2 regions of the Hymenobacter algoricola genome follow, and region 1 is predicted to be linked to the other one. Evidence: riboswitches for the same ligand, from Rfam matches in the RefSeq annotation. Region 1 holds a riboswitch; the other holds the start of a gene.
What was found. A riboswitch is a leader RNA that binds a small molecule or an ion and turns the genes downstream of it on or off. The one in region 1 is predicted to bind S-adenosylmethionine.

Region 1 (15,858 bases):
AGTGCAGCCCGGAGTCGGCCAACGACAGCTCCAGGTGGTAGGTTTCCTTCGTCGAGCCGCAGCCGTTGAGCTGAATCTTCTCCAGCACGGTGGCCCCCAGCGGGTGGCGGCTGGTGTAGGGCTCGGGGGCCGGCTCCGCCAGGGTTTGCGCAGCGGCCACGTAGCTGCTGCTGCCGGAAGTAACCGGGCCGGCGGCGGCGGCAATGACGTCCAGGACCCGCTCGGCCCACTGCCGGGCGGGTTCGTGGTAGTCCACGTCGCACTCCACGCGCGCCAGCAGGCGCTGGGCGCCCAGCTCGGCCAGGCGCTCGTCGAACTCGCGGCCGGTCTGGCAGAACTGTACGTAACTCCGGTCGCCGAGGGCCAGCACCGAGTAGCGCAGGTCGGGCAGGCGGGGGGCGCGGCTGCTGAGCAGAAACTGGTGCAGCTCCTCGGCGGCCACCGGCGGCTCGCCCTCGCCCTGGGTGCTGACGACCAGCAGCAGCTGCTGCTCGGTTTTGAGCGAGCGGGTGGCGTAGTCGTTCACGTCCTGCACGCTCACCTTCACCCCGCGCTGCCGGGCCTGGTCGGCGGTTTGCTGGGCTACCTTCTTGCCGTTGCCGGTCTGGGAGCCGTAGAGAATCGTGAGCTTCGGGGCGGGGGCGGCAACCGCGGGGCGGGCCCCAGCCTGGGCCAGCGCCGCCTGCTGCACTTCACTGCGCCCGGCGCTGGTGCGGCCGTAGAAGTAGCCGCTGAGCCAGGTCAGCTGCTGGTCAGACAGGCCCGTGGTCAGGCGCTGCAGCGTGTCGTCGTCGAAGCCCAGGGGCAGCGTCTGGTTTTGGGGAAGAAGGCTCATGGTGGTGGAGGGATAGTCGGGTGTCGGGAGTGGCGGCGGGCGGCCGTTGCTGAAACAAGGCCGTCAGGCAGAGGCGAAGCCGAAGCATCCCGCGTGGCGTCGTTGGCCTGCCAATCAGACGAAGCAGCAGAGATGCACAACATTGCTGGGCAGGATAGTTACGGCTCATTCGTCAGCACGCGGGATGCTTCGGCTTCGCTCGGCATGCCGTTCTTTTTTATTGGATCTACGCCACCTCAGCGTAGGAAAGCAGGTCAGAAAATACCGCGGGCCCGGCCGCCTCAGCCGTGGCCAGCCGGGCTACCTCACCGATGATGATGATGGCCGGGGCGCCAAGACCCGCCGCCGCCGCCCGGGCCGGCAGCTCAGCCACGGTACCCGTCACGAGCCGGGCCGTGGGCAGCGTGCCGTTCTGGATGATGGCCGCCGGCGTCTGCGCCTGGCCGTGCCGGGCAAAGATGTCGACGATGCGCGCCAGCTGGCTCAGGCCCATCAGAATCACCGTTGTGGTGCGGGAGCGGGCCGCGTCGGTCACGGCCGCCGACAGCCCGCCGGTGGCCGTGGTGGCCGTAATCACCCGGAAGCCTTCACTGCTGCCGCGGTGCGTGACCGGGATGCCCACGCTGCCGGCCGCGGCCACGGCGCTGCTGATGCCCGGCACGTAGTCGGTCAGCAGGCCGTGCTGCTCGGCGAAAAGCATTTCCTCCCGGCCCCGCCCGAACACGAACGGGTCGCCGCCCTTGAGCCGCACCACGTGGCCGTACTGGCGGGCGCTTTCCACGATGAGGGCGTTGATTTCGTCCTGGGCGTAGCTGCGCAGGCCCCGGCGCTTGCCCACGAAAACCTGCGGGGCGCCGGGCCGCACGAAGCCGAGCAGGTCGTTGTTGGCCAGCGCGTCGTAGAGCACCACGTCGGCTTCGCCCAGCACCCGCACGCCTTTGAGCGTGAACAGCTCCGGGTCGCCGGGGCCCGCGCCGAGCACGGTCAGGCGGGGCGTAGAGGTTGAAAAGGTGGACATGGGGAAAGGATTGGGTGTTTAAACCGGCGGTCATTCCGAGCACGTGGCGCCTCAGGCCAGGAACCGAGGAATCTCGCGTGCTGATGTTGGATTACCACTCAGACGTCAGCACGCGGGATGCTTCGACTACGCGGACGCCAGATCAAGCATGACGTTCTTTTTTGAAGCTCAGTCCTAAATCGTGAAGCCCGGCGGCTCGGGCACGAAGCTGTGCTGCACGGCCTCGACCATGCCGGCGGCCAGCGTGTCGCCGCTGAGCTCATCGACGAGGATGAAAGCTCCCGTGGCCCGGTTCTGCTGGTAGGTGTCGACCACGAGCGGGGTGGCCGTCTTGAGGCGGATGCCCACGATGTCGTTGAGCTGGGCCGACTCGGTGGCCGCGCGGCCGTAGGTGCGCACGTTCACCTTGTAGATGATGGCCGACACCACCGCCTTCACCACCGCCGAGTGGTGCTGGACCAGCAGCTTGCGGCCGGGCCACAGGGGCCGCTCGTCCATCCAGCACACGGTGGCTTCCAATTCTTTAGCCACGCGCACCGCGCTGCCCACCGGCACGATGGCGTCGCCGCGGCTGATGTCGAGCTCGTCGCGCAGGCGCAGGATCACGGCCTGGGGCGCGGCGGCAGCTTCCACTTCCCGCTGATCCACTTCGATGGCCTCAATCACCGACTCGCGGCCGCCGGGCAGCACGTATACCCGGTCGCCGCGGCGGTACTCCCCGCTCTGGATGCGGCCGGCGTAGCCGCGGTAGTCGGGGTAGTCGTCGGTCTGGGGCCGGATGACGAACTGCACCTGGAAGCGCGGCTCGCCACTGGTGGCTTCCTCGAAGGCCGGCACGCTTTCCAGGTGCTCGAGCAGGCTGGGGCCGGCGTACCAGGGCAGGTTTTTGGCGCGCGCCACGATGTTGTCGCCGAGCAGGGCGCTGAGCGGAATGGCCGTCACGTGGGGCAGCCGGAGCTGGTCGGCCACGGCGGCATAGTCGGCCACGATCTGGTCGAATACGGCCTCGTCGTTGCCCACCAGGTCCATCTTGTTCACGGCCAGCACGAAGTGGCGGATGCCGACCAGCGCGGCCAGCAGCGAGTGGCGGCGGGTCTGCTCCACCACGCCCTGGCGGGCATCGACCAGCACGATGGCCAGATCGGCGGTGGAGGCGCCCGTGACCATGTTGCGGGTGTACTGCACGTGGCCCGGCGCGTCGGTGATGATGAACTTGCGCCGGGGCGTGGTGAAGTACTTGTAGGCCACGTCGATGGTGATGCCCTGCTCGCGCTCGGCCCGCAGGCCGTCGGTGAGCAGGGCCAGATCCACGGTGCCGTGCACGGTAGGCCGGTTTTCCAGCGCCGCCAGCACGTCCAAGGACACGGAGTCGGAGTCGTAGAGCAGGCGGCCGATCAGCGTACTCTTGCCGTCGTCGACGCTGCCGCAGGTAATGAATCGGAGAAGGTCCATGGGTTTGGGGTCTTGGGGAGGTTGTGAAATGGTGCGTTTGCAGAACGTCATTCCGAGCTTGCCGAGGAATCTCGCGTGCTGATGGCAGGTTGGTACTTCATGATTACCACGCTGGCGAGATGCTTCGGCTTCGCTCAGCATGACGTTCTGAAAAATCTTCACCACTCAGAAATAGCCGTTGCGCTTGCGGTCTTCCATGCCGGCCTCGGAGATGTTGTCGTCGAGGCGGGTGGCGCCCCGCTCACTGACTTTGGCCAGCAGCAGATCCGCGATGATGTCGTCGATGGTGGCCGCGTCGCTCTCCACGGCGGCGGTGCAGGTCGAGTCGCCCACGGTGCGGAAGCGCACCTGGCGCTCCACGATTTCGTCGGTGTCGTCGAGGCGCAGGTGCTCGTTGAGGCCCAGCAGCTGGCCGCTGGGCAGCACCACGCAGGTGCGCGGGTGGCCGAAGTAGATGCTGGGCAGGGCAATGTTCTCGCGCTGGATGTAGCGCCACACGTCCAGCTCGGTCCAGTTCGAAATCGGGAACACGCGCACGTTTTCACCCCGCTGGATGCGGCCGTTGTAGATGTTCCAGAGCTCGGGACGCTGGCGCTTGGGGTCCCACTGCCCAAACTCGTCGCGCACCGAGAAGATGCGCTCCTTGGCCCGGGCCTTTTCCTCGTCGCGGCGGGCCCCGCCGATGCAGGCGTCGAACCCAAACTCCTCGATGGTTTCGAGCAGGGTGTAGGTTTGCAGCGGGTTGCGGCTGGGGAACTTGCCGCCCGGCTCGCGCAGGCGCTGCCGCCGGATGGTATCCTCCACGCTGCGCACGATAAGCTTTTCGCCCAGCTCGGCGGCCAGCGCGTCGCGGAAGGCCAGCACCTCGGGGAAGTTGTGGCCGGTATCGACGTGCACCAGCGGGAAGGGAAAGCGGCCGGGGCGGAAGGCCTTTTCGGCCAGGCGCGTCAGCACGATGGAGTCTTTGCCGCCCGAAAACAGCAGGGCCGGCCGCTCAAACTGGCCCGCCACTTCCCGCAGGATGTGAAGGGCTTCGGCTTCCAGCCGGTCGAGGTAATCGAAGTGCAGGATACTCATATGGTCGGGATGTCAGTATTTGATTTCCTGTCATCCTGAGGCGAAAGCCGAAGGACCTTATCACGTTGGAGCGAGTCGTTGTCACACCCATCGTTCATATCCCATAAGGTCCTTCGCAAGCGGACGCCAGATGAAGGATGACAGTCGGTTTTAGTTAGCCGTTATCGGCTCCACCTCCGGATCGGGGCTGCTGTGGGTGCCGTGCAGGCCGCATTCCTTGGCCGTCTGGTCTTCCCACCACCAGCGCCCGGCCCGGAAATCCTCGCCCGGCTTGATGGCCCGGGTGCAGGGCGCGCAGCCGATGCTCACGAAGCCCTGCTGGTGCAGCGGATTGAACGGAATGCTGTGCGCGTGCACATAGTCCCAGCACTGGGCGAAAGTCCAGTCGAACAGCGGGTGAAACTTGAGGAGCTTGTGCGTGTCGTCCCACTCCACCGCGTGCATGTCGTGCCGGTTGGCCGACTGCTCGGCGCGGATGCCGGTAAACCACGCCTGCTGCCCCTGGAGCGCCCGGTTCAGCGGCTCCACCTTGCGGATGCCGCAGCATTCTTTGCGGTTTTCCACGCTGTCGTAGAAGCTGTTGGGTCCTTTTTCGCGCAGCAGGTGCTCCACGCCGGCCGGCCGGGGAGCGTAGGTGTCGATGGGCTGGCCGTAGCGACGCAGGGTCTTGCTCCAGGTGGAGTAGGTTTCCTGGAAGTTGCGGCCCGTGTCGAGGGTGAAGACGGTAATCGGCAGGTTGTGCTCGAAGATCAGGTGGGTGATGATCTGGTCTTCGAGGCCGAAGGAAGTCGAGAAAACGGCTTGCTGGGGGAACTGCGCGGCGACGACGGCCAGCACTTCGGCCGCGGAAAGCCCGGCGAGCTGCCGGCGCAGGTCGAGGACCAGCGCCTGGGAGGCTACTTGCATAATGAAGGAAGGATGGGGCTTTTCCGGGCAGAAAAGGCCGACGACACGAAGCGCCCGGACGCCATAAGGCGGCGCAAAGCCGGGCCGGCTGTCCTGCGGGAGCCGAAAAAGAGGTGCGGGAAACTGCCTTAGCTAGCTAAGAACAGGGCACGGGCAGGAAAAAGGGCGGGGGTGAGCCGGACTAACAACACCGGCCGCCCAGCAGCATGCCCCAACATCCATGCTGTAGAGCAGAGAGGGTGGCAGTGGTGGTGCGGGGGTTGGCAGAAGTTTTCACGGCAACTTGTTTTTATATGGTCAGGACTTGGCACCGTTTCCGCGGGTTTGCGGATGGTTGCCGGCGTTTCGTCGAGCCTGTCTCTCCACGCCTCTGTATAAAAACAATCCTTTGGGGGGTAAAGAATTGGTGCTGCAAATGTAGTAGCCCGATTTTGGAACTTCCTAATTATTATTTTATCTATCTTAAAACAAGCTAGTTGAATAGAATAGGTAAGGAATTCTTGTAGCTGATAATGAATTACTTAAGGTAATACCTGATTACCTAAGGTAATAAACGTTTTTTCAGGCCGAGCAGTAAATCCCGGGCTTCGGGCACCGCATTGGTGCCCAGCACCAGCCCCGCGTACCCAATGGTCAGCACCACGGAGCGCACCAGCATGGTGACCAGAAACGAGTGGGTGAACGGTACCAGCCAGCCCGCGAAACCAGCTACGGCAGCCACGGCCATGATGAGCGGAATGCGCCGGTCGAAGGGCTGCAGGCGGTAGGAATACCACACAAACCAGGTGCGGGCCGCGTTGATGCTGACGATGGCCAGGAGCGTAGCCAGGGCCGAGCCGGTAAGGCCGTAGCGTGGAATCAGCAGCCAGTTCATAAACACCGTGCTGCCGGCCAGAAACAGGTTGAAAATCAAATCGAAGCGGTAGCGCGGCGAGGTAACGACGATGAGGCCGTTGACGCCGGTGATGCCGTCGAACAGGCGGCCGGCCAGCAGCAGCAGCACGGCGGTGGTGCCGGTGGCGTACACCGGGTTTTTGATCAGGGAGTAGATGAAGTCCAGGTTCAGCCCGATGCCCAGCGCGAGGTAGCAGCCCAGGGCCGTGTTCAGGCGGGTGGTGCGGCGGTAGAAGTCGGCCATCTTGGCCAGGTCCTGGTCTTTCCAGTACTGGGCCAGCAGCGGGAAGGCAATCTTATTGAGCGAGCGGGCCGGAATAGTCAGGGCCGTGCTGATGTTGTAGGCAATGCCGTACACGCCGGCCGCCGCCAGCCCCAGCTGCGCGCTCACCATCCACGAGTCGATGTAGCCCAGGATGCTGCCCGAGAGGCTGGAAAGCAGGGCAAAGCCGCCGAAGCGCACAATTTCGCTCACCGGCCGCACCCGCAGCGCCGCCCGGGTGGGCCGCAGGTGCAGCTCCCCGATATAGCCCAGGTAGGCCGTCAGCAGCAGCAGGATGATGCCGTAGAGCCCGATGTAGCCGAGCACGAACTCGTGAAAGTCGATATAGCCTTTGCCATACAGCAGAGCCAGTCCCACGATAAGTACCCTGAGCACAATGTCCTGCAGAAAGCCCGAAAAGGCGGTGTGGTACAGCCCTTTCAGGTAGGCATCCTGCAGGGAATAGAGCAGCGTAGACAGCGCCAGCGCACTGCCCCACCAGTAGTAGGGCACGAGCAGCGCCGCGTCTTGGGGAGCGTACCGGGCCAGCAGCAGCGGTTTGGCCAGCCCGTAGAACAGCGTGACCAGCAGAAAGCCCAGCAGGGGCAGGCCCAGCAGCAGGGGCAGAAAGCCGTGGTGGCCGGCCTCGCGGTTGCGGAAGTAGGGGAAAAAGCGGATGCCCACGCTGGCAAACCCAAAAGCGGCAAACTGCGCGTACACCGTGGCGCTGGACACCAGCAGCGTCGTCAGGCCCAACTTCTCGGGAGCCAGCAGGTGGGGCAGCACCAGGGCCGTGTTGACGAAGCCCAGCGCCAGCCCGAGGTAGGAAATAATGGTGTTGCGCAGCCCCTGCCGCTGAACGATACCCAAATCAGTTGTCAGTTATGAGTTGCCAGTTGCCGGTCATCGGTTGTGAGTTGGTAGTTACTGGTTTCAGGACTGAGCGAACTGGGAACCGGCAACTGGCAACCGGCAACAAATGTCCCGACCGTTGACGAAGGCTGTTTTGCGGCTGCGAAGGTAGTCCATGAGGACGTGGAACTGCTGCGGGCCGTTGTGAAGGTTGGCCGGGTCGAAGTTCTCGTTGTGCCAGAGTACCGTGCACACGCCCCCGAACCGCTCGATTTCCCCGAACATCGGCGTGAGGGCCGGCAGAATTTCGGTGGGGGTCAGCTGCAGGTAGTTAGGATGGTAAAGCGTGGCGTCCATCACGTTGAGCGGGATTTCGAGGAAATCAGTGACCCGATTCTGCGTGAAGTCGAACGGGTGAAACGGATGACAGTAGGAGTTACGGAAGCCGAAATGCTCGGCAAAGCCCAGGGTGGTGTCGTATTGGAGGCCTGCCGCGGCAAGAGCAGATGGCGTAAGGCGCGGCTCCCAGCTCAGGTAGTGAAACCGGTTGCCAAGGGCCCCAACGGGAAGCTGCTGCGCTTCCTGCCGCAAGTCGTTAGCTCGCCGGGCAGTACCCAAGCTTCCGTGGACACCTATTTCCGCCCCGTCCGCCGCTAACTTTTCTATCCGGACTTTTAAGTCAGGGGTCAGCCGGTAGTCGGCATTGGGCGTGCCGTTGGTGGGCTGATGATTGAGGAGGAAGAAGAACGTACTTTTCGCGCCGTATTCCGCCACTATCTGCTGCACCAGCGCCAGGTTGTCCCAGGCGTCGGAGCGGGTGCAGTGCTGCCACAGCTGCCGACCGAAACCCGGCGCGTCGAGTCGCTTTAAGGCCCGTTTGGCGGGCGCTTTCCAGGCGCTGTACAGGTTGTCGATATCGTGGGTGATGAAGGCCGCAAAAGGGGCATCAGCCGCCCAGCGGCGCAGTTGACACGGTTGGCCGCTGACGTGCTCCACGGCCGTTTTCAGCAGGTCGAAATAGTAGTTGACCACGGGCACCGCCACGAAGCCGTAGCGGTGCTGCACGCTGGCCGCGAAGGGAAAGCGGCCGTGCCGGTCCCGCTCGTCGCAGTGGTATTCCTGCCAGCCGCTGAGCAGGTAGAAAGCTGCGGAAATGATATCGGCGTGGATGTGGGCGCGGCCATCGGGCAATAGCTCCAGCAGCGGCTGGTCGGCGGCCGGGCCGAAGAAGAAGGGAATTGGGTGGCCCAGCCAGTCCCGCCAGACCGGCTCGGGCGGGTAAAGGTTGATCTGGCTGAAAAACTGCCCGGCAGCTTCCGCTACCTGAATCTGCGCGTCCCGGTAGCCTATCGAAACAGTGGGCACGTCGGCGTAGGCCTGACGGAAATGCCGGAGCACGTAGGTCAGTCGGGTTTCGGCGGTAACGGGCGCGGTGGCGGACAGGGGCGGCAGCATGGTGCAAAGTAAGGTTCTGGCGCCGGTTGCGTTCCGGCGATGGTTCCCGCAGAGGACGCAGAGTTGTTCCTACGGAGTGGGGTTCAACCATTCGTCCAGCAACCGTAATGCCCGCTGCTGGCTGTGGCCTTCGTCGGGGGTGCCGAGCGTAGCGTTGTAGTAGGCGGCGCGGCGGTAGTGCTCCGCGGGCTTGTGGTGCTGGTACTGGCGCAGCAGGGCCGTTAGCCCGGGCAGGGAGTGGGCGCGGTCCACGAGGCCGTGGGCCGCGTAGCCGTAGTAGTCGTCGGCAATGCCGTGGGTGCCGAAGCGGTAGTAGAGGCTGACTACGTTCAGCAGGGTGGCCTCAAGGTGGGTGCTGGTGTCGGCAGCAATCAGGGCGTCCTGCTGGCCCAGAAACTCGAATACGTTTTGCTGCCGGGCATCGGAAACCAGCAACTGCGGATGGTGTTGGCGCAGAAAGCGGAAGTCGCGCCGGTCGCCGGGGTGGGGGCGGAAGGTGAAGGTGAGGTCGGGAAAATCCCGGAACAGGTGGTCTACGACGGCGGCAATGGCAGCGGTGGCATCGAGCGAGTTGCACGCTATTCCCACGCGCTGCACGGTGGGATTCAGGTTCTTTTTGGCCAGAAAAGCATCGGCTTTGGGCATGCCCACCAGCTCCACCCGGCCGGGTACGGGGCCGCACTGCCGGTACTTGTCCAGCGCGTCCTGGCCTTCGAGCAGGCTCAGATCGAAGCCCAGCGGCGGAAAGTTGGTGCTCACGCTGGCGTGCTGCACGTAGGCCGTGGGCACCCCGCAGGCCCGGGCGGCCAGCAGCAGGGCCCGGCTGTCGTCGTTGTGGTCGTTGGCGAAGATGATGGCCCGGGGCCGGTAGTGGCGCAGGGCCCGCCCGTACACCTCGTAGTAGCCGACGGCGTTGAAAATCAGGTCGAAAAACCGCCAGGCCCGCCGGCCCTCGGTGTGCAGCAAGCCCAGCAGTACCAACGGAAACTGCCAGTAGTATAATAGCTTGCGCCGCAGCGAAAGTCGGTTGACGGCCGCGTTGTAGCGCCCGATTTCCTTGCTTTGCCCCGCCACCAGCACGCTGTCGGCCCGGGCCGTGCGGATGAACTGCAGCGCCTCGTAGTTATTCTGGCTCACCACGTACAGCCACACCGCGCCCCGCAGTGGCTCGGGGTTGCGGATGGGCCGGAACACGTTGCCAACGAGCCGCAGGGCCGCGTAGCCGACAACTTTGGCGAGCCGGCGCAGGGGGCTGGTGGGTGAAATAGGACTCAGTACCGGCTCGGGCAACGAGAAAAACAGGTCAGTGAACCGCAGTTGGAGCTGGTTGCGGATGCGGGCCACGAAGACAGCTTCAGAGCTCATTGGCTACAGGGCATCCCAGGTCAGCGGCTTGCCGGCGCTCAAGCTTTGGCGGGCAGGCTTGCCGAGGAGCTGATCGAAATAGCGGGGAGGCAACCCGTCGCCGGGGCGCACTACCCGCAGGTTTTCTTTGGTGAAGAGCTGACCAGCCGCAATATCCTGAGCTACATACAATGAGCGTTTATAGAGGCGGCTGTTTTCTTCGGCTCGCTGAACGCCATACTGGATCTGCCCCAAGGCCTGCCAGGCCCGCTCGGTTTCGGCCACGAGAGAAGCTACCTCTGCTGGCTCCAAGGAAAAGGCAGAATCCACCCCGCCATCGGCGCGACGAAGTGTTACGTGCTTTTCTATCACGCTTGCGCCCAGTGCCACAGCCGCTACGGCCACTCCCACGCCCATGGTATGGTCGGAGAGGCCAATAACGCAATCTGCATAAAGCTGCACCAAATGGGGAATAGTGCGCAGATTCGTGTTTTGGGGCGTAGCAGGGTAGGTGCTGGTGCATTTGAGCAGAGTCAGATCGTGGCAGCCCGCCTCGCGCAGAATTGCTACGCCCTCCGCCACTTCGGCCAGCGTACTGGCACCAGTACTCATGATGACGGGTTTGCCGGTGGCCGCCACCCGCCGCAGCAGGGGCCAGTCGGTATTCTCAAACGACGCAATCTTGTAGGCCGGCACGTCCAGCGTTTCCAGAAAATCCACTGCTGATTCATCGAATGGCGAACTGAAAGCAAGCATGCCGTGCGCTTTGGCGCGCTCGAACAGCGGCTTATGCCACTCCCAGGGCGTGTGGGCCTCTTGGTACAGATCGTGTAGCTCACGGCCATACCAGAGAGAGTTAGGATCTTCAATGCGGTGCACACCGGGCAGCGTCATGGTGTCGGCCGTGTAAGTCTGCAGCTTAATGGCGTGCGCACCGGCAGCGGCCATGGCATCGACAATGGCCAAACCGCGACTCAAGTCCTGGTTGTGGTTGCCACTAAGCTCAGCAATGATAAAAGGGGGCTGGTCGGGGCCGACAAGGCGGCCGCCAATGGAGTGAGTAGCCATGAAAAAGAAAACTTAAGCGCGCTCAGGAAAGAATGCTGGGTTGAAACAGGCTACCAGAATCCGGTCCACGGGCTGGTTATCGACCAGGTAATGCCCTTTCAGCCGGCCTTCCTCCACCCAGCCAGCGCGGGTGTAGGCTTTAAAGGAACTCTGGTTGGTTTCGAACATCCCACCGAACAGCTTACGAATACCAAACTCCTCGAAGGCAATGGCATTGCCCAGTCGAATGGCGTCAATAGCCAGCCCTTGGCCATGAAAGCGCCGGTCCCCGATGAGCACGACCAGATCAGAAATTTTGTGGTCATGGTTGATGGGGCCCAACTTGATGGTACCAATGCACGCATTCGTTTCCCGACCAATAATGGCGAAAACGTAGGAAGTGCCCGCCTGGATGCCCTGGTTGATGTTCTGCAGCAGCGATTCGCGGGAGTGAGTCTGGCGGGAATTGGTGTAGAAACGCATTAGTTCGTCATCCTGAAACCAGCTCAGGAACGAAGCATCGATATCGGAGGGCTTGAGGCTGCGCAGCACTAGCCGCGCGGAGGCGTAGGCTTTGCTGAGCGGAACCAGATCTGTTTCTTCCATACCGGTAAAGATAACCGAGTCTCAGGCATAATCAGCCCTGGCGCAGCAATGCAAACTCCGCTTGCAGCTTCTGGGGCATTAACTGCTGCACGTAGGGCTGGCGGGGTTCGTGGGCCAGCGCCTGCAGGCCCCGGGTCAGCGCTTCCTGAAGGGCCGCGTCGGAAAGGGCAGTGAAGCTGCCAAGTGAATGCGCTTGCTGGTGTTGATGCACGTAGTTCGCCAAGGGCTGCTGGTTTAGGGCATAATAGCCGGTGAGGGCAGCCTTGCCCAAGACCAAACTCTCAATCAAGATGGTGCTGGCGGGGCAAATGATGGCATCGTACTGCTGCAAGAGCGTCACCATTTCGCTGGCCGAAGCACTCTGGTAAAACCGGCGCTGCGTGGTCGAAGCCGCCACCAATTGCTGCAGGGAGTCGGCGTGCTCATTCGCGCTACCGGTCAGTACCCCTACTTCCCGCAGGGCTGGCAGCGCCAGCAGAATCGTCAGGCAGCGGCGGGTAAGCTGCAGCGGATCGGCGCCACCAAAGCAGAGCAGTACTCGCTCAATGGCGGCAGGTTGCTCAGGCAGGCGGAAGTTGGCTAGAAACGGCGGCCGCAGCAACGAATATTCCGGCCCCAGGCAGAAGCGGGTAGTGGCAGCGACCTGGTACATCGACGAGGTGATACCGGGCGAGTGGTTGATGATAAGGTCAACGGCCATGGGCCAAGCCCGTAGATCGTCGATGGCCGCCAGCTGGCAGCCGCTGGCAGCCAATGTTTGCTGGTAGCTGGTAGCAAAGCTATAGCCATCCAGAACTACCACATCCGTAGGCAGGAGCAGGGGCCGCAGATAGTCAGCCTCCGCAGTCGGAGTCTGTGCCGGTAGCTCCCACAGCTTTACCCGCGCGTGCTGAACCAGCTTGCGTACGGCGGCCGACGGTTCCTGAATAGCCATCCAGCATTCGCCCACCGAGTGTACAATTTCGGCCAGTGCCAGCGAGCGTATCACGTGGCCTAACCCGATGGTTGCATTGCCGTCGGCCCGGAAGAGTATGCGCATGCAGTGGTTAGGATAACAGGCGAATGAGTGACTAGCCTTTACGTTGTAAAATCATACTTTTTCTGCTCGGTGGCGGCATTTATGGCTACCAACTCGGGGTGTTGCTCCAGTAGCCTGATCAACTCATCCGTCGCTAGGGTATCGGCGTGATATTGCTCTAGCAGCACTTTCAGCAAGGCAAAATCCTCGACCGTATCCAGCGTAACGCGGTAGAGGCTGGCATCTGCGGCCCGCACGACCTGCTCAATCTCAACCAAGCCGGAGCGGTTCTGGTGGATGTAGGGGGTAACGTGTTCCCGGTCGGAGGCACTACGCGCGTGGTGCTGCGCCTCAGCCAGGAGCTGGAAAGAAAATACTTCAAAATCGAGCCCGCGGGGGTAAGTGCGCTGGATTCCATTGGAAATATACTGCTGCGGATTGGCCGCCGTCACATACTGGTCGACCGCCGAGCGAATGAGAGACCCATCAATAAGGGGGCAGTCGGAGGTAACACGCACGATGGTGTCGAGCTGGAACTGCACGGCAGTTTCGTAATAGCGGCTTAGGACATCCTCCCCGTCTCCGCGGTAGCAGGCTACGCCAAGCTGAGTGGCGGCTTGCTCAATGGCATCATCCTCAGGCAAGCGGGTGGTAGCAATAACCACTGGCAGGCCGCTGGCCCGTAGCCGCCTGATATGGTATTCGAGCATGCTGATACCGCGGGCCGTCCGCAATACTTTGCCCGGCAGGCGGGTGCTGCCCATACGGGCCTGCGTGATGATACCAACCTTGCTCATGCTACGAATTCCAGAATGCAGTCGATAACGTACTGCTGCTCGTCGTCCGTGAGAGCCGGAAACATCGGAATGCTCAGGCAATGGTCGTAGTAAGCCTCGGCATGGGGAAAGTCGCCCTGTTGCCAGCCTAACTGCTGATAGTAAGGCATGGTATGCACCGGAATATAGTGTACTTGGGCAAAAATCTGCCGAGTACGCAGGAAGTCGTACAGACCTTTGCGGTCTTCTACCTGGAGCACGTACAGGTGATAGGCATTGCCCGGCGTGGTGGCTAGCAGGCGTATGGCCGCCACTTTGGCAAAGGCTTGGTCGTAACGGGCCGCGAGCTGCCGGCGGCGGGCCAGCCCGGCCTCGGCGCGCCCGAGCTGGCTGATACCCAGGGCCGTCAGGATATCAGAAATACGGTAGTTATAGCCCAGTGTCTGCATTTCCATGTACCAGCCACCGTCGTGGCGGTGCATCTTAGCCGGGTCCTTCGTGATCCCGTGGGAGCGGAGCAGCAGCAATTTTTCGTAGAGGTCGGGCCGGTTGGTGGTAATCATGCCGCCTTCACCGGTGGCAATATGTTTGACGGGGTGGAAGGAGAAGATGGCCAGATCTGCCAGCTGCCCGTTGCCGCACCGTTGCCGCTGCCCGGTACTATCCTGAAAAAAGCCGCCCGGGGAATGACAGGCGTCCTCGATAATCCAGAGCCCGAACTCGTCCGCTAGCTTGCGCGCTTCCTCCAGGTCGACCGGCAGGCCGGCAAAATCAACGGGAATCAGCCCGTGGAAGTAGCCTTTGGGGTGGCTTTCCAGCAGCTTGCGCACCAGCCGCAGATCGATTAGGGCAGTGGCCGGATCAATATCGGCAAAGTGCACTTCGCCGCCGCAATACCGCACGCAGTTGGCGGAAGCAGCAAAGGTGATAGGTGTGGTAATAACGCGCTGGCCAGGCTGTACTCCCAGGGCCAGGGCGCACAGGTGCAGCGCGGCAGTGCCGTTGCTGACGGCTACGGCGTGTTGCGCCCCGATATAGGCGGCAAATTTCTCTTCAAACTCCAAGACCTTGGGACCCTGAGTCAGGAAATCGGAGCGTAGCGTTTCCGCGACTACCTGAATATCCTCATCAGTAATGTGCTGACGGCCATATGGAATAGGGTGAGCGGGTTGAAAAGGCATTCACAGACCTGAAGAAATGAAAGAAAGGGTGCTGGGGCAACGCTGGTAAAATACCTGTATTGACCGCGCAAATATAGTGGCCGCGGCTCCTGCACCACGCAGAAACCAAGCAGCTAAACAACCGCAGAATCTTTTAAATGGTTACTTTTGCTCTAGTAGCTGCCAAGTTGCCCTATCTCCTCTGCTTATTCTAAACGTTTACCTTTCAGTCATTTAGTATGAAAAACCTGTTTACTGGCCTAACAACTCTCTTTTTTCTGGTATCCAGCCCCTTGTACGCGCAGCGGGAAAACCAAAACTGGTTCTTTGGCAACAACGCCGCGCTGAGCTTTGCCGGCAGCACACCCGCTCCGCTAACTGGTAGCAGCATGGTTACCTACGAAGCGGCTGCCTCAGTTTCGGACCCAACCGGCACCACTTTGTTCTACACCAACAGTGACAAAGTGTGGAATCGGAACCACCAGCTGATGACTAATGGGCAAGGTATAGGCGGGCAGGAAACCGCCACCCAGGGAGCAGTCATCGTGCGCCATCCGGGCAATGCTTCACACTACTTCCTGTTTGCTGTGGATGGGTGCGACAACCAGCTGCTGGGCGGACTTAAGTATTCGCTGATTGACATGACGCAGCAAGGTGGGCTGGGTAGCGTAGTTTCAAAGGCTAATCAGCTTTCCACCGTATCACTAACGGAGAAGCTGACCGCCGTACGCCATGCTAATGGTACCGACACCTGGATTATCGTTCATGGCTGGCAGACCAACGCCTTCTTCTCTTACCTTCTTTCCGCCACCGGGATTAGCTCTACTCCGGTTGTAACCAACATTGGCTCCATTCATAGCGGTGGAGGAGGTGCCCTGGGCAATGCAAATGCGGTGGGCTACATGAAAGCTTCGCCAGATGGCAGCAAACTGGCCCTAGCCCAGCGCGACGGTCGCTTCGAGCTTTTTAGTTTCAACACGGCCACTGGCCAGCTTTCAAACAACGTTGCTCTGATTCAGGATTATCGAAGCTATGGTGTGGAGTTTTCCCCGGATGGGTCACGCCTGTATGGTACCACGCTGGATGGCAACTCAATTTACCAGTTCAACCTGTTGGCGGGCTCCGCTTCAGCCATTGTAGCGTCGGCCACGAGGGT
Region 2 (15,858 bases), on a different contig from region 1:
CCTGGTTCTGCATCGAGCCGATGGCACGGCGCTAAATGCCCGGCTGAAAGTTCTGTTCCAGCCCCCTGCAGTAATTATCGGGCTTCTGGAAGATGTCACCCTAGGTCGCCCGCCAACGGGCCAGGACCAGTTTCGCCATCTCACCGAACACATTCCGGGCGTACTCTTCCAATGGCGTGAGAATGCCAACGCCTCGTCCGGCTTCAGCTACATCAGCCCCCAGCTGGCTACTATCTTCGGCATTGCCCCGGATCAGGCTCACCGCATAGCTGATTTTATTCTTCCCCAGGACCGGAAGGCCTGGCGGACCGCGCTGCGCCGGAGCCGGCGGCAGGGCAAAGACTGGGATTTTGAGGGCCGCCTGCAGGTGCCAGGCCAGCCGCTGCGCTGGTTCCGGGCCAGTGGGCAGCTCTCCGTAGCCGATGCCGGGGGGCAGCTGTTCAGCGGTATCTTATCCGACATCACCGAGCTGAAGCGGGCCGAGGAAACCGTGCACGCGCATGAGCAGCGCTGGCGCTTGGCCATTGAGCGGTTTGGCGACGGGGCCTGGGAATTCAATTACCAGACCGGCGAAGAATACTTTTCGGAAGCCTACCGCACCATGCTGGGCTACCCCAGCACGGGTCCCGACCCGCTACCGCCCACCTGGCAGCAGCACGTGCATCCCGACGACCAAAACCTTAGTCTGGCAGCGGCCAACGCCTACTTGCGCGGTGAAGTGCCGATGTACTCGGTAGAGCGCCGCCTGCGCTGCCGGGATGGCAGCTACAAATGGGTGCTTACCCGCGGCCTGATTACGAAGCAGGATGAGCAGGGCCAGCCGCTGATTATGACGGGCGTGCACACCGATATATCGGCCATGAAGCAGACGGCAGCGGCCCTCGCCGCCAGCACGCTGCGGTTCGCCACCACCATTGCCAACTTCCAGGAAGGCATTCTGCTGGAAGACGAAAACCATCAGGTGGTGCTGGCCAATGATGCGCTGTCGCGCATCTTCGAGCTTGATACCACTCCCGATCAGCTCGTTGGCTACGATACGACCCTGCTGGGCCAGCGCATGCAGAACCATTTCCGGAATCCGGACCAGTTTGCCCAGCGCTATGCCACCATCGTGCAGCACCGGCAGCTGGTAACGGCGGAACTCTTTGAGCTGGCCGATGGGCGCACCATTCAGGGCGACTTCGTGCCTATTTTCGTGGCAGAGCGCTACATCGGGCACCTATGGAAGTTTCAGGATATTACGGAGCGCAAAACCAACGAGGATGCCCTGCGCCGCCGCGAAGAAAAGTACCGGGGCATTATCGAGAACATGAACCTGGGCCTGGTGGAAATGAACCTCGACCGTTGGGTGACCTTCACGAACCAGGCCTTCTGCGACATCACCGGCTATGCCCGCGAGGAATTTACCGGGCAGCATATCATGAGTGTGCTGCTGAGCCCGGAAGATATGGCCCGGACTCAGGAGCGCGACCAGCGCCGTCAGCGGGGGGAGTCGGAAACCTACGAGCTGGCTATTACCGCTAAAAACGGCCAGCCTAAATGGCTGCTGATCAGTGCTGCCCCGCTCTACGACGACCACCGGCAGGTGTACGGCAGCATTGGTATTGCCCTCGACATCACCCACCAGAAGCGGCTGGAGCATCATCTGCGCGCGGCCAAGGAGCAGGCCGAAGAGTCGGCGCGGGCCAAGGAGCTGTTTCTGGCCAACATGAGCCACGAGATTCGCACGCCCATGAACGCCATTCTGGGCATGGGGCAGCTGCTGGCCAAAACCCCGCTCGATGCCGGGCAGCAGACCTACCTGCGGGCCATTGCCACCTCCGGCGAAAATCTGCTGGTGATTCTCAACGACATTCTGGACTTGTCCAAAATCGGGGCCAGCCAGCTCCAGATCGAGTCCATTGGCTTCAGCGTGCCGGGCCTGCTGCGGCAGATCGAAAAAAGTCTGCACTTCAAAGCCGAGGAAAAAGGCCTCTGCTTCCGCATAGAGGTCGATGAAGAGCTGCCCACCGTCCTGCTCGGCGACCCGTACCGTATCACCCAGGTGTTGCTCAACCTGGCTGGCAACGCGCTCAAGTTCACCGAGAAGGGCTCCGTCACGGTAGCGTGCGAGCTGGTCAGAGCCAATGCCACGGCCGTGGAGATGCGCTTTCGGGTTACCGATACCGGCATCGGCATCGATGCCGACTACCTGGTCGATATCTTCAAGGAGTTCAGCCAGGAGGACTCGTCCGTGACGCGCAAGTTTGGCGGCACCGGCCTGGGACTGAGCATCAGCCGCCAGCTGGTGAACCTGATGGGCGGCGAAATCACCATCGAGAGCCAGAAGCACCGGGGCACCTGCAGCCACTTCACGCTGACCCTGCCCGTGGGCACGCCGGCCGATCTGCCCCAGAAGACGTTCATCACGGACGGCGCCCGCGCCCGGCTACTGGGCCGGCACATCCTGCTGGTCGAAGACAACTACTTCAACCGCCAGATTGCCAAAGGATTTCTGCATAACGCTGGCCTGTTGGTGCAGGAAGCCGAAAACGGAGCCGCAGCCGTCGAGCTGGCCCGACAACACCGCTTCGATGCCGTGCTGATGGACGTGCAGATGCCCCTCATGAACGGGCTGGAGGCCACCGCCTACCTGCGTCAGCAGCTGGGCCTCACTACCCCCGTTATTGCCCTGACGGCCAACGCCATTAAGGGAGAGCGGGAACGGTGCCTGCAGGCGGGGATGAACGATTATCTGGCCAAACCCTTCCAGGAAGAAGACCTGCTGAAAATCCTCTGCCGCTGGATTCTGGATCCAAGCCTCCCCGGCAGTGAGCCACTGCCCCCCACAGTGCCCTCAGCTGCCCCCGCCGCGCTGTACAACCTCGACATTGTCCGGCAGATCGGGCAGGACGACGCTGCCTTCACGGTGCTCATGCTGGAGTCGTTCATTGAAAGCTGCGAGGAAGCCATTACGGAGCTGCACGACGCCGTAGCCCGGCAGGATACGGCCCAGCTGCGGGCGGCCACCCACAAGCTCAAGCCCAGCCTCGACCACCTGCAGGTGTACCGCATCCTGCCCCTGATTGTGGAGCTGGACACCTGGCGCACCGCCTTCGATGCAGCTATTCTGCCCGATCTGGTCGATCAGGCGGTGGATCAGCTGGAGAACCTCAACGTGCAGATGACCCGGGAGCTCCATCAGCTGCGCGCACTGGTGGACGGGGAGTAGGCGTCAGCGTCAAAAGATCCGCAGTCTATTATTCAGGCCCTGAACGCCAGCAATCCAGGATAATTGGTTTGCTCTGAGCCGCCAGGTCGCCCAAGGCTATAAAGCAAAAAGCCCCGCCGGACAAATCCGGCGGGGCTTTTTAATACTTAAATCAAGTTACCGAATCACCGTTTCCACGGCAGCCTTAACGGCCACCTTACCGCTCAGTGCCCGCACGGCGGCGGCGATACCGGCGGCGTCGAAGCCGCACTCCTTATACAGCTCATCCTGGGTGCCGTGCTCTACTACCCGGTCGGGGATGCCGAGGCGGGTGACGGGCAGGGCATAGCCGTGGTCGGCCATAAACTCCAGCACCGCGGCGCCGAAGCCGCCGGGCAGGCAGCCGTCTTCCACGGTCACAATGGCCTTGTACTTGCTGCACACGGCGGCCAGCATTTCCTCATCCAGGGGCTTGCAGAAGCGCATGTCGAAATGGCCGGCGCTGAGGCCTTCGGCGGCCAGCTGGGCGGTGGCCTTCACGGCGTAATTGCCGATGTGACCGATGCTGAGGATAGCCACGTCGTCGCCCTGGCGTACCACGCGGCCGGTGCCCACGGCAATTTTCTTGAATGGCAGCCGCCACTCGGGCATCACACCTTCCCCGCGGGGGTAGCGGATGCTGAACGGGCCCATGTCGGGCAGCTGGGCCGTGTACATCAGGTTGCGCAGCTCCTCCTCGTTCATCGGGGCGGCCACCACCATATTCGGGATGCAGCGCATGTAAGCCAGGTCGTAGCAGCCGTGGTGGGTGGGGCCGTCGGCCCCGGCAAAACCGGCCCGGTCGAGGCAGAACACCACGTTCAGATTTTGCAGGGCCACGTCGTGCAGCACTTGGTCGTAGGCGCGCTGCATGAACGAGGAGTAGATATTGCAGAACGGCACCAGCCCCTGGGTGGCCAGGCCGGCGGAGAATACCACGGCGTGCTGCTCGGCAATGCCCACGTCGAAGGCGCGGTCGGGCAGGGCCTCCATCATGATGTTCAGCGACGAGCCCGACGGCATTGCCGGCGTCACGCCCATCACCTTAGCGTTCTGCTCCGCCAGCTCCACCATCGTGTGGCCGAACACATCCTGGTACTTGGGCGCCTGGGGCTTGTCGTGGTGCTTTTGGTAAATCTCGCCGGTGATTTTGTCGAACAGGCCCGGGGCGTGCCACAGCGTCTGGTCCTTCTCGGCCAGGGCGTAGCCTTTGCCCTTCACCGTCACGCAGTGCAGGATTTTGGGCCCCGGGATGCTTTTCAGATCATTCAGGATAGTGACCAGGTGCTGCACGTCGTGACCATCCACGGGACCGAAGTAGCGGAACTTGAGGGCCTCAAACAGATTGCTCTGCTTCATCAGCGTGGCCTTCATGGCCGCCTCCACCTTGCGGGCCACCTGCTGGGGGTTGGGGCCAAACTTGCTGAGCTTGCCCAGCACGTTCCACAGCTCGTCGCGCACCTTGTTGTAGGTGCGGGAAGTGGTGATGTCGGTCAGGTATTCCTTGAGCGCGCCCACGTTGGGGTCGATGCTCATACAGTTGTCGTTGAGGATAACCAGCAGGTTGGAGTTGGCTACGCCGGCATGGTTGAGGGCTTCAAAAGCCATCCCCGCCGTCATGGCGCCGTCGCCGATAACGGCGATGTGCTGTCGGTCCAGCTCGCCCTTGTAGTCCGACGCTACGGCCATGCCCAGGGCGGCGCCGATGCTGGTGGAGCTGTGGCCCACGCCGAAGGCGTCGTACTCACTTTCGCTGCGCTTGGGGAAGCCCGACATGCCGCCGTAGCGGCGGTTGGTGGGAAACCGGTCGCGGCGGCCGGTCAGGATCTTGTGGCCGTAAGCCTGGTGGCCCACATCCCACACCAGCTGGTCGTAGGGTGTCTTGAACACGTAGTGCAGCGCCACCGACAGCTCGACCACGCCGAGCGAAGCCCCGAAATGGCCGCCGTAGATGGATACGGTATCAACGATAAACTGCCGCAGCTCCTGGCTGAGTTGAACCAACTGGTCCTGGCTGAGCTTCTTGAGGTCGTCGGGCGAGTCAATGGCCGCCAGCAGTTCACCGGGTTCAACAATCATCTTCGAATGGGGCAAGGGGGAATTGTAGCAGGGCAACAAGCGAGTAGCTCAAAAGGTTAGTCCGATTCGGGCTGGGTCGCGGGGCTGGCAAAGTTACGATTTTTCCGGGCGGGCGGTTGTGGCGCGCCCGGCATACTGCCGCCGGCGCCGAGTGCTGCCCCGGGTTAGTTTCTTGCCAGCGGCCAGCCCGCCGGGCTCCACAGGGGCAGCAGCAGCCGTTCTGGCAATCCGGGGTGGCGGCCCGCGGGAGCCGGGGGCCGCGGGGCTTAGCGCGGCCTTGATAGCGCCGGGGTGAATAATGCCTACTTTTGCGCCGGCCCACCTCTCCCCTGCCCATGCCGCTTACCCAGCAGAACAATCAGGAAAAACAGCTGCTTCACAAGCTTCGCCCGTCGCGCATCGTGCTGCCGGTACTGATTGGCCTGAGCGTGGTGGGCTTCATGTTCTGGCGCAGCTACCAGCCCGGCGACCTGGCCCCGCTGGGCCACGCCAAGCTACACTGGCTGCTGCTGATGGTGCTGGTGCTGCTGGCCCGCGACCTGGGCTACGTGTACCGCATCCGCCACATTGCCGAGCGGGAGCTGACCTGGCGGGCCAGCCTCGACGTGATTATGCTCTGGGAATTTGCCTCCTGCGTGCTGCCCTCGGCCGCCGGCGGCACCTCGGTAGCGCCGTTTCTGCTGAATAAGGAAGGTATCAGCCTGGGCAAGTCGCTGGCGTACGTGATGGTGACGGCCCTGCTCGACAACCTCTACTACGTCATTGCCGTGCCGCTGGTGGTGCTGCTGGCCGGCGACGCGCTCTACCCGCACGAGGTGCTGCAGGGCGGCCTGATTACTACTCTGCGCGTCGCGTTTATCGTCAGCTACCTGGTCGTGACGGTATACGCGGCCCTGATGGTGTACGCCCTGTTTATCAACCCCGTGGCGGTGAAGCGGCTGCTGGTGCGGCTGTTTTCGCTGCCGGTGCTGCGGCGCTGGCGCTCCAAGGCCTACCAGCACGGCAACGAGATGGTGTGGGCCTCGGCCCAGCTGCGCGGCAACGGCGCGCTCTACTGGTTCCGGGCCTGCGCTTCAACGGCCTTCGTCTGGACGGCCCGCTACGCCGTTATCGGCTGCATTATTGCCGCCTTTGTGGACGTCAGCGCCGGCGAATTTGCCCTGATCTTCGGCCGCAACCTCACCTACAAAGTCATTCTGCTGATTGCCATTACGCCGGGCGGGGCGGGCATTGCCGAGGGCGCGTTTCCCACTTTCTTCGGTAAGTTCATCGGCACGCCCACCATGACCAACTTCATCGTGCTGCTCTACCGCATCGTCACGTACTACCTGTACCTGGTGCTGGGCGCCTACTTTTTGCCCCGCTGGATTACCCGGGTGTTCGGACAGCACCAGCCGGCCACCGAGGCTACGGCTGCTTTGCGTTGAGCGTGGGCGCAGGCTCCGCCGGGGCGGGGCGCTGGTAGGTTTGCCAGAACGCCGGGCGGTGCTTCACATAGTTCAGCTGGTAGGTTTCACTGCCCGCGAACCGGGGGTCCAGCTCCGGATTCGCGGGCAGCGGCAGCGTACCGGCCGGCAGCACCGAGAAGTGCTCCTCGCAGAATTTCTGGTTGAAGAAGGGCCGCTTCCCCAGTACCCGGCCCGCACTGATGCCCTGTGCCGCGCTGGTGGCCACGTAGTAGCGGCCGGTGGCAGCCTTCTGGTAGGTCACCACGTGCGAAGTCCGCGAATCGGTCAGGACGCTGGCGTACAGCCGGGCCGTTAGATTCTGACGGCCGTAGTATTTGTGGGCCGTGGCATTCATCTGCACGGTGTCGCCCTGCCACAGGGCTTCGTAGCGCACCACCGCGTGGTCCTGCTGGCGGACGTACACGCGGCCGGAGTAGCCGGCCTCCAGGTAGGTGCCGGTAGTGCGGTGGTTGGCCCGCTTCGCGGCGAAGCTGATCAGGTAGGTCGTTTCGTCGCCCTGCTGCAGCACGCTGTCCAGGCGCAGCACGAATTTGCCCAGGGTCCGGCTTTTAAACAGGGGCGAGATGCGCACCGGGTCGGCGGCGGCGGAGTAGAAGCCCTGCCCGCTTTCGGCCAGGTCGAACGGGCCCAGCGGAGTCGGACTCTGCACCAGCACGTTGGTTTCCTGCACCCGGTGTTTCTGAGTAGGCCCCATCATCAGGAATCCGCCCCCAAAGTGCCGGTAGCCCGCCGGCTCGAAAATCTGGCTTACGTACTCCACCGCGTGCCGCAGCGTGTCGAAGTTGCTGATCTGCCGGCGCGTGTAGACCTGCGCCACGTAGTCGTTCTGCTCGTAGTTGGCCGGGGCCGCCGCCAGCACTCTCTTCATGATTTTGCGCGGATTCAACGATTCCCCGCTCACCCGCACGTCGCCCAGCGCGTAGGCCTGCGGCGTGAGCACCACCGCCAGCGGACCAGCTGCCACGGCAACGTTGACCATCCCGTAGCCCACGCTCGACACCTGGAGCGTAGCTCCCGTAGCGGTACGGGGCACGGCCAGCGCGAAATTACCCTGCGCATCGGCCATCACGCCCAGGCCCAACGCGGGCAGGGCCACCGAGGCAAAGGGCACGGCCGCGCGGGTTTTGCGGTCCGTTACCCGGCCCCGCACGGTCAGGTTGCCGGCGGCCGGCGCGGCCCGGCGCAGCACCAGGCCGGGCGTAGCACCGGCCGGCACTTTACCCGCGGCGGCCCGGGCTACCTGCCCGGCCGAATCGGGCACGGCTACCAGTTCGGCGGCCGGCCGCGTCCGGAGACGGGGCGGGCGGGTGGTTTTCAGAAACAGGATGCCATCCACGACCTGCGCCCACTCCGCTACCAGTGGGGTATATTCCATGATGGAGTAGGCCGAAAAGCGGCGGCTGCCGTAGTTCTGCTTCAGGTTCAGGAACAGATATTCCGCCCCCAGGCTGTCGAGGCGGGCCTCCATGCTGCCAACGGGCGGAGCGGCAATGGGCTGGCTGGCTTCGCCCACGGCCGCGTAGCTGCCCCCGGCGGTAGCCGTACCCAGAATGTAGGCCTGGGCGCCCAGGGCCTTTTTCACGTGCCAGCCCATGGGCCGGAACTGCTGAATCTCCGCGTTGTCGATCAGCTGCATCTGGTTGGCAAAATGGGCCGTGGCACCCCAGCAAATCACTTTTTCCTGGGGGTGCTGGCGCAGGTACCACAGCAGATTGTCGGCCATCTGCGCGTCGCGGGGGTTGTTGTCGCGGGCCTGGAAGGTTCGGTGGTCTTTCACCGCGGGGTCGTTCTGCACGTAGTCGCGGGCCATGGTCTGCAGGCTGCGCAGGGTCTGGCGCCACTGCTCGGCGGCGGCCCGGCGGGCGGGCGTGGTGCCCGCGCCCGCCAGCAGGCGGTCGGCCAGCTTCACGTTCCGCTCCCACTCGCCCAGGGTGTGGCCGGCCGGGAAGCCGTTGAAATGCTGCATAAAGCCCAGCACCTCGTCCAGATAGTCGTAGTTGATGGCGGCGCTGGCTTTCTGCGACTCCAGAAAAACCTCCAGATCGTCGACCAGCTCCTCGCCGTAGGCGCCCGTCAGCTGGGAGTCGAAGCCCGTTACGCGCAGCTTGCGGGCCGCAATGAGGTCTTCCACGGGCTGAAATTCCTGGGTGGCGGTCCAGATACCGAACACGCTGTTGCCCAGCGCTTCCGAAGCCGACACGCCCGCATCGAGCTGCTGCTGGGCCTTGTTCACCTCGTAGAAGCCGCTCTCGAAAGCCAGGGTAGTAAAGCCCATGCGCTGCTGCAGAAAGCGCACGAGCCGGGCCTTGGCCTCAAACACGTTGCCCTCGCCGTGGCTGGGCTCACCCAGCAGCACCACCCGGGCCGAGCCGATTTCCCGGGTTAAAAATTCCAGATCGGCGAAGCTGGTATCGGCGGTGCTGATGCTGCGGATGGGGTGCACCACCAGTGCAGCAGTGGTGGTTTGGGCTGGCGCGGCAAGGCTGGCGCAAAGCAGGCCGGCCGTCAGCAGACGGGTAAAAAGAGCCATTGGGTAATGATCGAGGTAAGCAGGATAAGAATGCGGCAAGCTAACGGCTTTCTCCGAAACCAGCCAGACCCGCCCAGTCCTAATTGCTTACTGATGTTACGCAGCGTGAGGCGGGTTGTCGGCTGTGAGAAGTTAGGAGTCAGGACAGGAGTTAGGAGTTGGAAGCGTAGGAGTTGAGGGAGCAGGCAAAAGAGGAAGGAACGAAACGGGTGCCAAAGCAGACGCACCTTGAATCTGCAACCTGCTCTGATTCTGCCTTCCAGCTTCTGCCTTCTAGCTCCTCAAACAGGGTTTCAGTAATGCCGCGCGTAACATCAGTTACTTATTCAGAAACAAAAAGCCCTTTCGCACGGGGCGAAAGGGCTTTCAGCAGTTTGGTTGATTCTGGGGCCAGAGCCTTATTCGGCTTCCAGCATCATGGAGGAGCCGTCGGCACCTTTCAGGGTGATTTTCTTCTCCGTCAGGTTGGTCACGTCGAAGGCCATGCTGGTGGTGCCGCCGTCGGGCGTGAGGGTGATTTTCTTGCCGGGCTGGTCGAACACGTACTTGCCCTGCATAGTCTGAGCGGACGAAGTCATGTTGAAGGTTCCATTGGCGAAGAAGCGCAGCTCGGTATCCTCGTCGGCATCGGTCTGGGCTACTTTGTCGCCGGTGGCGGTGGTTTCCTTGTCGGTTTTCCACACTTTGCTTTCGGTGCCGTAGAGCATGTTGGTTTCGCCGACCTTATCGGGCTGGCTGCAGCTAGAGACGAACAGGGCTACGAGCAGCAGCAGGCTGGCCAGGTAGTGCAGGGGAGTGGTGGCGCGGTTCATGGAAAGGGGGTGTGAGGGTTGAAAAGAGGGGAGAAGTCAGCATCAATGACCCCAGGCATAGCCTTGGGCCGGCGTTTCTTACGGCAAGCGGGGAAAAGAGTTAAGGCCCTATATTCTCTTTCTGTTCGCGGCAACCTAATCAGTAGCGGGGCGTAAGAACGCCTGAAACCGTGAGGCTTAGGCCACTACGAATCTTCTCTCCATTCACCCTAACCGACACACAACCATGGGACTGTTCGATTTCCTCAGCAATAAAGGCGAAGAAAAACCCGTTGAAGCGCCCAAGCCCGCCGCTGCCGGGGGCACCGACTTCTTCGGTACCAAAGATGGCGCCGCCAAGCCCGCGGCCGCCGGCAGCACCTACACCGTAGCCAGCGGCGACTCGCTGTCGAAAATTGCCAAAAACCACTACGGCGACGCTGCCAAGTGGCACCAGATTTACGATGCCAACAAAGCCACCATCGGCGCCAACCCCGACCATATCGAAGTAGGCCAGGTCCTGACACTGCCGACGCTGTAGGTCTTTTCCCGGCCCTGATTCCTGCCAAAAACGCTGCTCCGGCCCGGAGCAGCGTTTTTTTGTGCCCCAGAGAAAAAGACGGAAAACTTTTCCCCGGATTTGCGCTTCTCAATTCCGGGTGTACATTTGCACCTACCAATCCGGTACTCCCCCGCTAACGGTGGGGCGATTTTCAGACTTTATGCAGAAGTGGCGAGAGAACAGGCTCCGTGACCCACTGGCAACCTTCGGTAAAGCGAAAGGTGCCAATTCCTGCCCGACCGGCCCAGGCCCGCGGGACAGATAAGTTGAGTGCCATGAAAAATTCCCCCTCCTCCGCCCTTCCGAACCCTTCCCCTCTGGCTGCTGCGCGGCAAGCCAGCCGGCCGATGGGTTTCCGCAGTTCTGCTGCGCTGGCCCTTGCGGCCCCCCAGGCCGCCCGCATGCGAATGGGCTGTTGTTGCGCGTGTTGTTGCTAGCCTGAGTCTGGCCTAGCGTCCCCTCCCTTTTTTCTTTTTACGGCTTACCCTGCATCCGGCAGCCACTTTTTGTGCGCTTCCCGCGGGGTCCCGGCTGGCTCCTGACCCCGCTTTTCAGCCGCAGGGCCGCGCCTGGCCCGGTCCCGTGGGAGTCTTGGCTCCCGGCTCAAATCCTGTCTTTTCTTTCCGTAATCCTTCTTAACCTCCGAACCAGTATGTCCACGCCAGCCCATCACTTCGAAACGCTGCAGCTCCACGCCGGTCAGCAGCCCGACCCCACTACCGGCGCCCGCGCCGTACCGCTGTACCAGACCACGTCCTACGTGTTCAAGAACGCTGAGCACGGGGCCAACCTGTTTGCCCTGAAGGAGTTCGGCAACATCTACACCCGCCTGATGAACCCGACGACCGACGTGTTTGAGCAGCGCGTGGCGGCCCTGGAAGGCGGCGTGGCAGCCCTGGCTACCAGCTCGGGGCAGGCGGCCCAGTTCATTGCCCTGAACAACATCCTGCAGGCCGGCGACAACTTCGTGAGTACGGCCTTCCTCTACGGCGGCACCTACAACCAGTTTAAGGTAGCATTCAAGCGCCTGGGCATCGAGGCACGCTTTGCCGACGGCGACAACCCGGCCTCCTTCGAGGCGCTGCTTGACGACAACACCAAGGCCATCTACCTCGAAACCATCGGCAACCCAAGCTACAGCATCCCCGACTTCGAGCGGATTGCGGCCATTGCCAACAAGCACGACCTGCCGCTGATTGTGGACAACACGTTCGGGGCGGGCGGCTACCTGTTCCGGCCCCTGGAGCACGGGGCCCACATCGTGGTGGAGTCGGCCACGAAGTGGATTGGCGGCCACGGCACCAGCGTGGGCGGCGTGATTGTGGATGGCGGCACGTACGACTTCGGCAACGGCAAGTTTCCGCAGTTCACCGAGCCTTCCGAAGGCTACCACGGCCTCGTATTCAACGACGTATTCGGCAAGGGCGGGCCGTTCGGCAACATTGCCTTCATCATCCGGGCCCGGGTGGAAGGGCTGCGCGACTTTGGCCCCGCCATCAGCCCGTTCAACTCGTTTCAGCTGCTGATCGGCCTCGAAACGCTGAGCCTGCGGGTGGAGCGGACGGTGGAAAACGCCCTGCGCGTGGCCACCTGGCTGGAGCAGCACCCGCAGGTGGAAAGCGTGAACTATCCGGGGTTGAAAAGCAGCCCTTACCACGGCCTGGCCCAGAAATACCTGAAGCGCGGCTTTGGCGGCGTGCTCAGCTTCCAGCTCAAAGGCAGCAAGGAAACGGCTACGCGCTTCATCGACAACCTGAAGCTGGTGAGTCATCTGGCCAACGTGGGCGACGCCAAGACGCTCATCATTCAGCCCTCGGCCACCACCCACCAGCAGCTCTCCGAAGCCGAGCAGCTGGCCGCCGGCGTCACCCCGACCTCCTTGCGGCTGTCGGTGGGCATCGAGCATTTCGACGATATCCGGGCGGATCTGGCCCAGGCTTTTGAGGCCGTGCGCAACGCCGCTACGCCGGACGAATCGGGCAGCACGCTGCTGCAGCCCGAGGTAGAACACGCTGCTCCGCTGGAAGTCTAGAGAGAGGAAACCGGCGGCAGCTTTTTTAGCGCAGGCGGAAGCCGCCGCCTTTTCCGGTCGGAGCAGCTTGGGGCGCGGGCGGGTCGTTTTGTTGTGAGAGAGGAGACGGCCTGCCCAAACCCACAATAGCCCGGGTTGAGCCGGCATTCTAGCTGGTTCAGCCCGTGCGCTATTGTAGTAGTTTGAAAACCCAGAATTGAAACCTGAGAAAATAGAACTCAGAGCTCAGAGTCTGGCCTGAAACGCCTGAACTGCGGGCATTGGTCCAGGTGCTCAGCTCTAAAATCTAAGCTTTAAGTGCCAAACAAGAATATATGAACAGCTCCCAGGTATTTGCCCTGCCCACGCCCCTGTCGCTGGAAAGCGGCGCGGTGCTGCCGACGGTGCGGGTAGCCTACCACACCGCGGGCACGCTGAATGCCGCCCGCGACAACATTATCTGGGTGTGCCACGCCCTGACGGCCAACGCCGACGTGCTCAGCTGGTGGCCCGGCCTGTTCGGCCCCGGCGGCCATTTCGACCCCGCCGACTGGTTTATCGTGTGCGCCAACATTCTGGGCTCCTGCTACGGCTCTACCGGTCCGCTCACGCCGGTAGCAGCCGGCGCCGAGCCACTCTACCAGGAGTTTCCGCTGGTGACCATCCGCGACATGGTGGCCGTCCACGAGCAGCTGCGGCAGCAGCTGGGCCTGGCCAAGATTCACACCCTGATTGGCGGCTCGCTGGGCGGGCAGCAGGCGCTGGAGTGGGCCGTGCAGCAGCCCGCCGTGTTCGACCACCTGGTGCTGCTGGCTACCAGCGCCCAGCATTCGCCCTGGGGCATTGCCTTCAACGAGGCCCAGCGGCTGGCCATCTTCGCCGACCCAACCTACTTTTCGGCTACGCCGGACGGGGGAAAGGCCGGGCTGCAGGCGGCCCGGGCCGTGGCCCTGCTCAGCTACCGCAGCTACGACGCCTACGCCGGTAGCCAGGCTGAGCCGGATGGGGAGCGGCTCACCGATTTCCGGGCCAGCTCCTACCAGCAGTACCAGGGCGCCAAGCTCGTGGCCCGCTTCGACGCCTACAGCTACGTGGCCCTGAGCCGGGCCATGGACTCGCACAACGTGGGCCGCGGCCGCGGGGGCGTCGAAACGGCCCTGCGCCACATCCGGGCCCGCACCCTGGTTATCGGCATCAGCTCCGACGTGCTGTTTCCGCCCGCCGAGCAGCAGCTGCTGGCCCGCCACATTGGCGGCGCCCGGTACGCCGAAATGGCTTCCGGCTTCGGCCACGACGGCTTCCTGATTGAAACCGCCCAAATCACTCATCTTCTCGAACGATTCTATGTCCAGTCCTTCGTCCGGTAATTCCGGCTCTACATTAGCGCCAACCCACCCCGCGCCGCTGCGCGTGGGCCTGATCGGGTTTGGCTGCGTGGGCCAGGGAATCTACGACATCCTCCTGCGCCTGCCCGAGTTCGGGGCCGAAGTGCGGCGCATTGCCGTCAAGAACCCCGACAAGGTCCGGTCGTTGCCCGCCGAGCACTTCACCTACCACGCCGATGAGCTACTGGCCGACCCCGCGCTGGACGTGCTGGTGGAGGTAATCGACGATGCGGAGGAGGCGTTTCGGCTCGTGAGCACGGCCCTGCGCCGGGGCCGGCGGGTGGTGACGGCCAACAAGGCCATGGTCGCGCGCCACCTGCCCGAGCTGGTGGCCCTGCAGCAAACCCACGGCGGCACCCTGCTCTACGAGGCGGCCGTCTGCGGCAGCATCCCCGTCATTCGTACCCTGGACGCGTATTTCGGGCAGGAGCCGCTGCGCAGCGTGAGCGGCATCTTCAACGGCTCGTCGAACTACGTGCTGACCCGCATGGGCGCCGAGGGCTCCGACTACGCCCCGGCTTTGGCCGAAGCCCAGGCTAAAGGCTTCGCCGAAACCGACCCCACGCTCGACATGGCCGCTTTCGACCCACGCTCCAAGGCCGTCATCTTGGCGGCCCACGCCTACGGCGTACTGCTGAGGCCGGAGCAGGTGCTGAACCTGGGCATTGAGCACATCGGCGCCACCGACATTGCCTACGCGGGCCTGGAGGGCCAGAAGATAAAGGTGGTAGCCGGCCTCTACCTACTGCCCGACGGCCAGCTGACGGTGCTCGTAACCCCGCAGTTCGTGGGCCGCGAGTCGCCGCTGTACGCCGTAGACGACGAGTTCAACGGCGTTATCATCGAGGCTGAGTTTGCCGGCACCCAGTTTCTGCGGGGCCGGGGCGCGGGCGGCCACCCCACCGGCTCGGCCGTGCTGGCCGATCTGGCGGCCCTGCGCGGCGACTTCCGCTACGCCTACGCCAAGCTGCAGGCCACGCCCCTGGTCTACACCACCGATCTGGAGCTGGAAATCTACCTCCGCACCGACAACGAGCTACTGCTCGACCAGCTCGGCTTCACCGACATCACCGAAGAGGCCGACGAGGACGGCTATATCGTGGGCTTCGTACCGCTCGACGCCCTGCTGCAGCACCGCGACGCGCTGCGCAAAGCCGGCGCCTTCGTGGCCCGTACCGGCAACGTACGGCCGGCCACGGCAGCCCTGGACGAGAAGCAGGGGTTGGAAGAAATCAGCCGCTGATGTAACTATACTTTCTAAAGTGGTACCAAAGGTCCTGCTGAAAACCCGGCCAGATGCTGCGTGGGACTCAGCAGGACCGTTGCAGTAGCCCCCGACTTTGTTGCGTAAGTTCGCGGCTGCTAACTGCTGCCGTATGCCCACTACTCCTCCCGCGCTCCGCGCCGGCGACCAGGTCGCCATTGTCAGTACCGCCCGCAAGGTTTCGGCAGAAGAAGTGGCCGCGGCCGTCGATATCCTCACGGGCTGGGGGCTGACGGTGGTTTTGGGCGAGTCAATTACTGCCGAGCACCACCAGTTTGCCGGCTCCGACGCGCTGCGGGCCCGCGACTTTCAGCACCAGCTCGATGCACCCGAAATCCGCGCTGTCCTGTGCGCCCGCGGCGGCTACGGCACCACCCGCATCATCGACCGGCTCGATTTCTCCGGCTTTGCCCGGCAGCCCAAATGGATTGCCGGCTTCAGCGATATTACTACCCTCAACTGCCATCTGCTGGCTCTGGGCCACGAAAGCATCCACGGCGTGATGCCGCTGCTCTTCAACCAGACCGGGGGCGAAGCA

Region 2: it holds a riboswitch for S-adenosylmethionine, as region 1 does, so the genes downstream of both, ABD842_RS03755 (O-acetylhomoserine aminocarboxypropyltransferase/cysteine synthase family protein) here and ABD842_RS07980 (phosphoadenylyl-sulfate reductase) in region 1, are expected to answer to the same signal.

The regions. Positions count from the first base shown of each region.
Region 1 is NZ_BAABDH010000024.1:30,957-46,814, reverse strand. It holds gene ABD842_RS08000 (assimilatory sulfite reductase (NADPH) flavoprotein subunit) at 1-835, opposite strand, end outside; gene cobA (uroporphyrinogen-III C-methyltransferase) at 1,062-1,853, opposite strand; gene ABD842_RS07990 (sulfate adenylyltransferase subunit 1) at 2,028-3,305, opposite strand; gene cysD (sulfate adenylyltransferase subunit CysD) at 3,471-4,382, opposite strand; gene ABD842_RS07980 (phosphoadenylyl-sulfate reductase) at 4,533-5,288, opposite strand; SAM riboswitch class I at 5,575-5,669, opposite strand; gene ABD842_RS07975 (lipopolysaccharide biosynthesis protein) at 5,830-7,314, opposite strand; gene ABD842_RS07970 (DUF7033 domain-containing protein) at 7,378-8,751, opposite strand; gene ABD842_RS07965 (glycosyltransferase family protein) at 8,821-10,116, opposite strand; gene pseI (pseudaminic acid synthase) at 10,120-11,163, opposite strand; gene ABD842_RS07955 (GNAT family N-acetyltransferase) at 11,176-11,748, opposite strand; gene pseG (UDP-2,4-diacetamido-2,4,6-trideoxy-beta-L-altropyranose hydrolase) at 11,780-12,787, opposite strand; gene ABD842_RS07945 (cytidylyltransferase domain-containing protein) at 12,826-13,563, opposite strand; gene pseC (UDP-4-amino-4,6-dideoxy-N-acetyl-beta-L-altrosamine transaminase) at 13,560-14,723, opposite strand; gene ABD842_RS07935 (T9SS type A sorting domain-containing protein) at 14,942-15,858, shown strand, end outside.
Region 2 is NZ_BAABDH010000015.1:75,337-91,194, reverse strand. It holds gene ABD842_RS03785 (PAS domain S-box protein) at 1-3,211, shown strand, start outside; gene dxs (1-deoxy-D-xylulose-5-phosphate synthase) at 3,368-5,308, opposite strand; gene ABD842_RS03775 (lysylphosphatidylglycerol synthase transmembrane domain-containing protein) at 5,644-6,735, shown strand; gene ABD842_RS03770 (erythromycin esterase family protein) at 6,716-9,307, opposite strand; gene ABD842_RS03765 (hypothetical protein) at 9,706-10,119, opposite strand; gene ABD842_RS03760 (LysM peptidoglycan-binding domain-containing protein) at 10,346-10,639, shown strand; SAM riboswitch class I at 10,816-10,928, shown strand; gene ABD842_RS03755 (O-acetylhomoserine aminocarboxypropyltransferase/cysteine synthase family protein) at 11,313-12,692, shown strand; gene ABD842_RS03750 (homoserine O-acetyltransferase family protein) at 13,007-14,038, shown strand; gene ABD842_RS03745 (homoserine dehydrogenase) at 14,016-15,299, shown strand; gene ABD842_RS03740 (S66 peptidase family protein) at 15,433-15,858, shown strand, end outside.